DNA from 2 places in the Kitasatospora griseola genome. Region 1 is predicted to be linked to the other one. Evidence: riboswitches for the same ligand, from Rfam matches in the RefSeq annotation. Region 1 holds a riboswitch; the other holds the start of a gene.
What was found. A riboswitch is a leader RNA that binds a small molecule or an ion and turns the genes downstream of it on or off. The one in region 1 is predicted to bind S-adenosylmethionine.
Positions count from the first base shown of each region.

Region 2: another riboswitch for S-adenosylmethionine. It lies ahead of ACI1MP_RS27025 (aminotransferase class V-fold PLP-dependent enzyme); the one in region 1 lies ahead of thrC (threonine synthase).

Region 1 covers NZ_CP173360.1:3,903,557-3,908,229, reverse strand. The annotation lists gene ACI1MP_RS17490 (trehalose-6-phosphate synthase) at 1-379, opposite strand, end outside; gene ACI1MP_RS17485 (glucosyl-3-phosphoglycerate synthase) at 481-1,479, opposite strand; SAM riboswitch class I at 1,618-1,746, shown strand; gene thrC (threonine synthase) at 1,764-3,071, shown strand; gene ACI1MP_RS17475 (MoaD/ThiS family protein) at 3,104-3,382, shown strand; gene ACI1MP_RS17470 (cold-shock protein) at 3,944-4,150, shown strand; gene groL (chaperonin GroEL) at 4,471-4,673, shown strand, end outside.
Region 2 covers NZ_CP173360.1:5,949,846-5,954,518, forward strand. The annotation lists gene ACI1MP_RS27015 (response regulator transcription factor) at 1-225, shown strand, start outside; gene trpD (anthranilate phosphoribosyltransferase) at 354-1,424, shown strand; SAM riboswitch class IV at 1,600-1,717, shown strand; gene ACI1MP_RS27025 (aminotransferase class V-fold PLP-dependent enzyme) at 1,765-3,126, shown strand; gene ACI1MP_RS27030 (Lrp/AsnC ligand binding domain-containing protein) at 3,131-3,412, opposite strand; gene ACI1MP_RS27035 (rhomboid family intramembrane serine protease) at 3,409-4,215, opposite strand; gene ACI1MP_RS27040 (hypothetical protein) at 4,365-4,631, shown strand.

The DNA of each region.
Region 1 (4,673 bases):
TGGTGGGAATGTCGTACAGCAGGTGGTGGACGAACCACAGGGTGGAGTTGGCGACGCCGTTGTAGGCGCGGGCGAAGGTCTCCGGGTCGATGTCGAGCATGCGGACGGCCTGCCCGCCGACGTCGTGGCCGGCCCGGTCGAGGCGGCCTTCGGGGGCCTGTCGGGCGGCGGTGCGGTCGGCGTCGGAGAGGGCGGCGCAGACCCAGACGGCGTTCGGGTCGTCGATCGCGGAGAGCCCGGAGACCAGGCCGCCGCCGCCTCTGCGGAGGCTCAGCGTGCCGTCGTCCTCCGTGCGGAAGGACACCGGGCCGCGGTTGGAGGCCACCAGGATCGGGGCGGCTCCGGACTGCGTGGGGCGTTCGGACGCGTGATCGGCCATACAGCCAACCTTGCCGTGTGATCAGCCGACCAAACCACCCGGCGCGGGCCGGGCCGGGTGAACAGTGCGGGGCGGCAGGCGGGCAACGCGCGGGCCGGCGGTCAGCGGTCGCGGTACTCGGGGACGGTGATCATCGGGGGGCGTTCGGTGGCGGGCACCGGGTGGGTGCGGGGGGTGAAGCCGGCGGTGGTGCGGGTGTACTGGGTGAGCAGCGGCCGGACCAGGTCGGCGTCGGCCTTGAGCCGGTGGGTGCGGTCGAGGCGCTCCAGGGCGGTGCGGTAGATGGTGGCGGCCATCCGGCCGAGGGCCTGGCCGTCCTGGTGGCGGTGGTGCCGGACGCCGACGTCGACCTGGGCCAGCGCGTCCAGCCCGACCAGTTCCAACGCGTCGACCAGCAGGCCGAGTTCGACGCCGTAGCCGGTCGGGAAGGGCAGTCGCTCCAGCAGGCCGCGGCGGGCCGCGTACTCGCCGCCGAGCGGCTGGACGAAGCCGGCCAGCTGCGGCCAGTGCAGGTTGAGCAGCGGGCGGGCGACCAGTTCGGTGACCCGGCCGCCGCCGGCCGGGACGACGGCCCCGTCGGCCTCGAACGGGCGGTCGTACATGGCCTTGACCAGGTGCACGGCGGGGTCGGTGAGCAGCGGGCCGACGATGCCGGAGACGAACGCTGGGTCGAATTCGCGCAGGTCGGCGTCGATGTAGCAGACGATCGCGCCGCTGCTGGCGAGCAGCGAGCGCCACAGCACCTCGCCCTTGCCGGGGGCGGCGGGCAGCCTGGGCAGGATGGCGTCCCGGTGGACCACCCGGGCGCCGGCGGCGGCCGCCGCGGCGGCGGTGCCGTCGACCGAGCCGGAGTCGACCACCAGCAGTTCGTCGACCAGCGGGACGCGTTCCATCAGTTCGGTGCGGATCAGCGTGACGATCTCGCCGACGGTCGGCTCCTCGTCCAGGGCGGGCAGCACCACGCTGACGGTGCCGGCCGGCCCGGCGGCGCGCTTGGCGGCGAGCAGCCGGTCGAGCGGTCGGTCGGCGGCCGCCCAGGACCGGCGGCGCAGCCAGTCGGCCACTTCCGGCAGGACCCCGGGCTCGGGCTGCTCGGGCAAGATCTCGCTCCCTGTCTCGGTCCGTCTCGGTTTTCGGACGGTGGGGTTGGACGGCACGGGCCTTCGGTTACAGTCTTCGTACTGCGCCCGGACCTTCGCACGTCGGGTCGTTCGCAGCGTACGACCACAACTTCACATTGCTCATCCAGAGGGACTGAGGGAACGGCCCGTTGAAGTCCCGGCAACCCTCCCGCGCGGCCTTGCAGGCCCGGCGGGACAGGTGCCAATTCCGGCCCGGGCGCGACCGCGTCCCGGGGAAGATGAGGAGAAAGGGCCTCGCCACCATGGCTGTTGACACCCCCGCACCTGCCCCCAGCCTTCGGCCGGGGGTACCCCCAGCCGTCGACCTCGGTCCGGCCACCGCGCTGTCCTGTCGCGAGTGCGGCACCCGCTTCCCGCTCGGCCCGAGCTTCGCCTGCCTGGAGTGCTTCGGCCCGCTGGAGATCGCCTACGACTACGCCGGCTACGACGCCGAGGAGCTGCGCAAGCGGATCGAGGCCGGGCCGGCGTCCATCTGGCGCTACGCCCCGCTGCTGCCCGTCCCCGCCGACGTCGCGGACAAGCCGAACCTGAACCCGGGCTGGACCCCGCTGGTGAAGGCCGACAATCTGGGCCGCGAGCTGGGCTTCACCGCGCAGCTGCACATCAAGGACGACTCCGGCAACCCCACCCACTCGTTCAAGGACCGGGTGGTGGCCTGCGCGATCGAGGCCGCCCGCGCCTTCGACTTCACCACGCTGTCCTGCTCGTCCACCGGCAACCTGGCGGGCGCGGTGGGCGCCGCCGCGGCCCGGGCCGGCTTCAAGTCCTGCGTGTTCATCCCGCACGACCTGGAGCAGGGCAAGGTCGTGATGGCCGGGGTGTACGGCGGCGAGCTGGTCGGCATCGACGGCAACTACGACGACGTGAACCGGTTCTGCTCGGAGCTGATCGGCGACCCGGCCGGCGAGGGCTGGGGCTTCGTCAACGTCAACCTGCGTCCGTACTACGGCGAAGGCTCCAAGACCCTGGCGTTCGAGATCTGCGAGCAGCTCGGCTGGCGGCTGCCCGAGCAGATCGTCATCCCGATCGCCTCCGGCTCCCAGCTCACCAAGATCGACAAGGGCCTGCAGGAGCTGATCAAGCTCGGCCTGGTCGAGGACCGCCCGTACAAGATCTTCGGCGCCCAGGCCGAGGGCTGCTCCCCGGTCTCCGCCGCCTTCAAGGCCGGCCGCGACGTGATCAAGCCGGTCAAGCCGGACACCATCGCCAAGTCGCTGGCGATCGGCAACCCGGCCGACGGCCCCTACGTGCTCGACATCGCCCGCCGCACCGGCGGCGCCGTCGAGGACGTCACCGACGCCCAGGTGGTCGAGGCGATCAAGCTGCTGGCCCGCACCGAGGGCATCTTCGCCGAGACGGCCGGCGGCGTCACCGTCGGCGTGCTGAAGAAGCTGGTCGAGACCGGGCAGCTCGACCCGAGCAAGGAGACCGTCGCGATCAACACCGGCGACGGCCTGAAGACCCTCGACGCGGTCGCCGACTCCGGCATGACCGCCGTGATCCGCCCGACGCTGGAGTCCTTCCGCGCCGCCGGTCTCGTCTCCGCCTGATCCGTCCCCCACGTCTTCCGAGGAGTGCCCACATGAGCGCCACCGTCCGCATCCCCACCATCCTCCGCACCTACACCGGCGGCGCCGCCGAGGTGACCGCCGAGGGCGCCACCCTGGCCGCCGTCGTCGCGGACCTGGAGGCCAACCACGCCGGCATCGCCGCCCGCCTGCTGGACGACACCGGCAAGCTGCGCCGCTTCGTGAACGTGTACGTCAACGACGACGACGTGCGCTTCGCCGACGGCCTGGAGACCGAGATCAAGGACGGCGCCTCGGTGTCGATCATTCCGGCGGTGGCCGGCGGCTGCTGACGCCGCCCCGGGTATTCGCCCTGCCGCCGTCAGGCCTCGGAATTCGATTTCCGAGCCGCCTGGCGGCGGCTCGGCACATCGGCCGAAGACGTTCGGGCAGCCGTGTTTACGGCCCGGTGGGTCGCTGGAATTCGGGGACCGGCGAAGGAGTAGAGTGCCGGGAGAGCCGTTCCCCGTCACGGCCCGTTCCAATCCTCGTTTTTCCCCGTTCCGCACCTCGCGCCGGCCCCGTCCCGTCCCGCGCTCTGAGACATGCGCCGGACCGTTCGCCGCTCGACCTGTCAGGCCGCCGTCATAATTCTTTCGGCGATTTGCGGTGACACGTCCGTTATGTCCGGTGGCTATTGTCGCGCCGTACACCTTTCGCCCCGTCATATCCCCTGCGGCGTACGCGATTTCCGTGAAATTAGGGCCTGTTGCAGAGGGCGCATATCCGGATACATTCAGCCGCGACAGAGGCTGCGCCGTGCGGGGGGGAGTCCCCACAGGCCGGTCTTCCAGACCTCCGGGTCCGCGTCCGCGGATCTCTGAAGGGCCAGCACAGCACAAGGGGAGTTCGGAATGGCTCAGGGCACCGTCAAGTGGTTCAACGCCGAGAAGGGCTACGGCTTCATCGCGGTCGACGGTGGAGCGGACGTGTTCGTCCACTACAGCGCGATCCAGATGGACGGCTACCGCACCCTGGAAGAGGGCCAGCGGGTCGAGTTCGAGATCTCGCAGGGTCAGAAGGGTCCGCAGGCCGACATGGTCCGCGCCGCCGGCGCCTGACGGCTCGGCAGACCGCACCCACGACAGTACGACCGGCAGGTCCGGCCCCGGCGCGACGCGTCCCGGGCCGGGCCTGTCGGCGTTCTCCGGCCCGGCCTGCGGGTTTCCCGGGAGGGCGGTCGGAGCACGCCGAATGGGCTTGCACTCGACACCCCCGAGTGCTAATCATTGGCGTTAGCACTCACAGCGTGAGAGTGACAACGGACCGGGCCGGTGAGGCCCCGGAAGCGGCGGGGACAGGACCCGCACCCTCCTGGGCCGTCCGTCGCGGGCACCCCCTTGGTCCGAGCAGTCGACCGTGTCCCGGAGGACCACTTCTAATGGCCAAGATCATTGCCTTTGACGAGGAAGCCCGCCGCGGCCTTGAGCGTGGCATGAACCAGCTTGCCGACGCCGTGAAGGTCACGCTCGGCCCCAAGGGTCGCAACGTCGTTCTGGAGAAGAAGTGGGGCGCCCCCACCATCACCAACGACGGTGTCTCCATCGCCAAGGAGATCGAGCTCGAGGACCCGTACGAGAAGAT
Region 2 (4,673 bases), 2.0 Mb from region 1:
GCGGTGCCCGCCGGCGGCCTCGGTCTCACCCGGCAGCTGAAGGACGAGATCTACGGCTGCCCGCCGGTGCTGGTGCTGATCGGCCGCCCGCAGGACTCCTGGCTGGCCGCCTGGAGCCGGGCCGACGCGGCGATCTCGCACCCCGTCGACCCGGTCGCGCTGGTCGACGCCGCGACCACGCTGCTGCGGGCCCGGGTGGCCCGACGGGCGCCGGTCGCACGCTGACCGGTCCGGTCCGCGGACCGGTCCGTCTCACCTGGAGAGAAGGGGACGGCAAGTCAGGGCGGCCGTCCCCGCCCGCTCGATAGGCTGACTCCGATTCCTCTGCGACAAGACGAGAGCTGGAGACGGCCATGGTGAACGTGCACTCTGCGAACGGCGGTAGCGACCCCGCGCAGGTGGTCCGCACCTGGCCCGACCTCCTGATGGCCCTGATGCGCGGCGAGGACCTCGCCCAGGCCGACACCGCCTGGGCGATGGACCGGATCATGAGCGGCGAGGCCAGCCCCGTGCAGGTGGCCGGCTTCCTGATCGCGCTGCGCGGCAAGGGCGAGACGGTCGAGGAGATCTCCGGCCTGGTCGAGGCGATGTACGGGCACGCCGTGCCGCTGGACATCCCCGGCCCGGCCGTCGACATCGTCGGCACCGGCGGCGACCGGGCCAAGACCGTCAACATCTCCACCATGTCGGCGGTGGTCGCCGCGGCGGCCGGTGCGAAGGTGGTCAAGCACGGCAACCGGGCCTCCTCCTCCGCGTCCGGCTCCTCGGACGTGCTCGGCCGGCTCGGCATCAACCTCGACCTGTCCGCCGCCCGGGTCGCGGCGGTGGCCGAGGAGGTCGGACTGACCTTCTGCTTCGCCGCCAAGTTCCACCCCTCGATGCGGCACACGGCGCAGGCCCGCGCCGAGCTCGCCGTCCCGACGGTCTTCAACATCCTCGGCCCGCTCACCAACCCGGCCCGGGTCGGCGCCCACGCGGTCGGCTGCTTCGACACCCGGCTGGCCGGACTGATCGCCGGCGTGCTCGCCCGGCGCGGCGGACAGGGACTGGTGTTCCGGGGTGACGACGGACTCGACGAGCTGACGATCACCACCACGTCCCACGTCTGGGTGATCCGGGACGGCCGGGTGACGGAGACCCGGTTCGACCCGCGGGACGTCGGCATCGAGCTGGTCGGGATCGAGGCGCTGCGCGGCGCCGACGCGGAGTTCAACGCGGCGGTCGCGCGGCGGGTGCTCAACGGCGAGCGCGGGGCGGTGCGGGACGCGGTGCTGCTCAACAGCGCCGCCGCGCTGGTGGCGCTGGAGCTGACGGACGCGCCGCTGAGCGAGCAGCTCGCGGCGGCGATGGTGCGGACGGCGGCGGCGATCGATTCCGGGGCGGCGGGGGAGCTGCTGAAGCGGTGGGCCGACGCGACCCAGTGAGCTTCAAGGGTCCGCCCGGGGAGGGGAGTTGCTCCTCCTCGGGCGGACCTTGCCGTTGGTGGGCGCCTGCTCGCGCCCGTGGCGGGGCGGGGGCGCTGCTGACGAGGTTTCAGGAGTGTGTCCAGGTGGCGGACGGGGGTTGAGCGCGAGGGGCTCTCGTGTAAGGTCTTTCGCAGGTCATGAGTGGCAGCGACAAGCCCCAGCTTGCTGTCCGGCAACCCTCCGTCCGTGGCGGGGTGCCCTGGGTGAGGACCGGGCTGCGCGGCGATCCGTCCGCGCGGCAAGCGCGGACTTCCGGTCGATGCACCCCGGGGTCCTTACCCCGTGGAGGAGTGCATCCATGTCCGTGATCGCCGAAATCTGTGAGCCGCTGGCCGTCCTGGGCCAGGAGGTCGAGGTGCCGTTGGCGTCCGGCGAGAAGGTCGGGTACGCGGCGCTGGACTACGCGGCGAGTGCGCCGGCGCTGGCCCGGGTGTGGGAGGACGTGGCGGCGTACGCGCCGTACTACGGGTCCGTGCACCGGGGGGCCGGGTACCTGTCGCAGCTGTCGACGGACCTGTTCGAGCAGAGCCGGCGGACCGTCGCGGAGTTCCTGGAGCTGCGGGACGGCGACCAGGTGGTGTTCACCCGGGCGACCACCGATTCGCTGAACCTGCTGGCCGGGGCGGTGCCGGTCGGGACCGAGGTGTTCGCGTTCGAGACCGAGCACCACGCCTCGCTGCTGCCGTGGCGGCGCGAGGGCCTGACGGTGCGTTACCTGCGGGCGCCGCGTTCGCACGGTGAGGCGGTGGCCGCGCTGGAGGAGGCGCTGCTGGGGGCGGCCGAGGGGCCGAAGCTGTTCTGCGTGACCGGGGCGTCGAACGTCACCGGTGAACTGTGGCCGGTGAAGGAGCTGACTGCGGTCGCGCACCGGTACGGCGCCCGGGTGGTGATGGACGCGGCCCAGCTGGCGCCCCACCACCGGGTGTCGGTGCGGGAGTTGGACGTCGACTGGATCGCGTTCTCCGGGCACAAGCTGTACGCGCCGTTCGGCGCCGGCGTGCTGGCCGGCCGGGCGGACTGGCTGGACGCGGCGGAGCCGTACCTGGCCGGCGGCGGGGCGAGCCGGACGGTGGCCCGGGAGCTGGACGGCTCGGTGGCGGTGGAGTGGCACACCGGCCCGGCCCGGCACGAGGCCGGTTCGCCGAACGTGATCGGCGCGTACGCGATCGCCTCGGCCTGCCGGGCGCTCACCGAGGCCGGCTTCGACGCGCTGGAGGCCCGGGAGCGGGCGCTGGTCGCGAAGTTGACGGAGGGGCTGGCGGCGATCCCCGAGGTGCGGGTGCTGAGCCTGTTCGGCGAGGACGCGGACCGGGTCGGCGTGGTGTCGTTCGTGGTGCGCGGCTGGAACAGCTCGCACTTCTCGGCCGCGCTGTCCGCCGAGTACGGCATCGGCGTGCGGGACGGGCTGTTCTGCGCGCACCCGCTGGTGCGGACGCTGCTCGGCGGGGAGGACGCGGCGCCGAGCGAGTGCGGGGCGCCCGAGCCGTCGCTGCCGGGGGAGCGCAGCCTGAACGCGATCCGGGTGAGCTTCGGCGCCGGCACCCCCGTCGAGCACCTGGACCGGTTCCTGACGGCCGTTCGGGACCTGGTCACCGACGGGGCGCGGTGGAGCTACCGCAGCGAGGGCGGTCGCTGCGTCGCGGACACCAGGCAGCGCTGAGCGGCTACTCGTCCAGGCCGAGCGAGAACGCGGCCTCCAGGTCGTGCTGCGAGTAGGTGCGGAAGGCGATGTGGGTCTCGGTGTTGGAGACGCCCGGGACCTTGTTGAGACGGCCGGGGATCACCTCGGCCAGGTCCTCGTGGTTGCGCACCCGGACCATGGCGACCAGGTCGTAGGTGCCGGTGACGGAGTAGACCTCGCTGACGCCCTCGATGGCCGCGATCGCCTCGGCGATCTCGGGGATCCGGTCGACGCTGGTGTTGATGAGGACGATCGCGGTGATCACTGAGCAACTCCTGTTCGAGAAGGTGCGCCCAGGGTATCGCCCGCCGGACGGGCGGCCCAGGCGAACAGCCAGCCCGTCACGAAGCCGATCACGTGCACCAGATAGGCCACTCCGCCGCCGCCGGAACTGACGGACCACCACTGGAGCGCGAACCACAGGCCGAGCACCAGCCAGGCCGGGAACCGCAGCGGCAGGAACAGCAGGACCGGCACCAGCACCGTCACCCGCGCTCTCGGCCACAGTCGCAGGTACGCGCCCAGCACCCCGGCGATCGCGCCGGACGCGCCGACCAGGGCGCGCATCCCGTCCGCGGTGTGCGCCTCGGCCACCGCGTAGCCGTAGGTGGCCAGGTAGCCGATTGCCAGGTAGCCGGTCAGGAACCGGATCCGGCCCAGCCGGGCCTCCACGGCCGGGCCGAAGACGAACAGGAACAGCAGGTTGCCGACCAGGTGCAGCCACCCCGCGTGGACGAACAGCGAGGTGAGCACGGAGAGTTCGGGGATCTTCGAGGGGGTCGGCGGCAGTGTGCAGCCCGGCGTCGCCGGGGTGAGCGAGGACAGCCGGTCCGCCGTCAGGGGACGGCCGCCGAGCAGTTCGGCGGGCACCGCGCCCCAGCGGTGCTCGTAGCGCTGCTCGGCGCAGGCCCGGGCGGGGCCGCTGCCGTACGCCGGGTTCAGACCGCCGGCCGGGCCGGCCAGCAGGACCAGCGCGGAGAGCGCGATCAGCAGGTAGCAGACGACCGGGGTGCGGGCGGTCCGCTCGGTCGTCGGCGAACCGGCCCGGGCGGGGGTGGTGAGCACCATGCCGGTGAGCATTCCTCGGGGGCGCGTCCGCGACACCGGGCGCTGCTCCGGACGGGTGAGCGTCCGGGCAGTGGACCGGTGACCCGGCCGCCGCGGCACAGGCAATAGGCTGGAGGCCCGGAACCGGGACCAGCCGAGAGGGACCACTGATGACCATTGCCGCGCCGACCGCCGAGACCCGCTGGCGCTGCACGCTGTGCGGCAACCTCACGCGCTTCGACGTCACCCGGTCCTCCCGGGTGATCGATTTCGTGCACTTCGACCTGGCCGGCGACTCCAAGGTCGAGGAGACCCAGGTGCTCTCCGAGACCGTCGAGTCGGTGCGCTGCCGCTGGTGCAACGCCGTGGACCAGGTCGAGCTGGTGGCCCGCCCGGGCGCCGAGGAGTCCGCGGAGGGTGGCCCCGCGCAGGGCTGACGCACTTCCACCGCCCCGCGTTCCCGTCCGCGCCCGGACGGG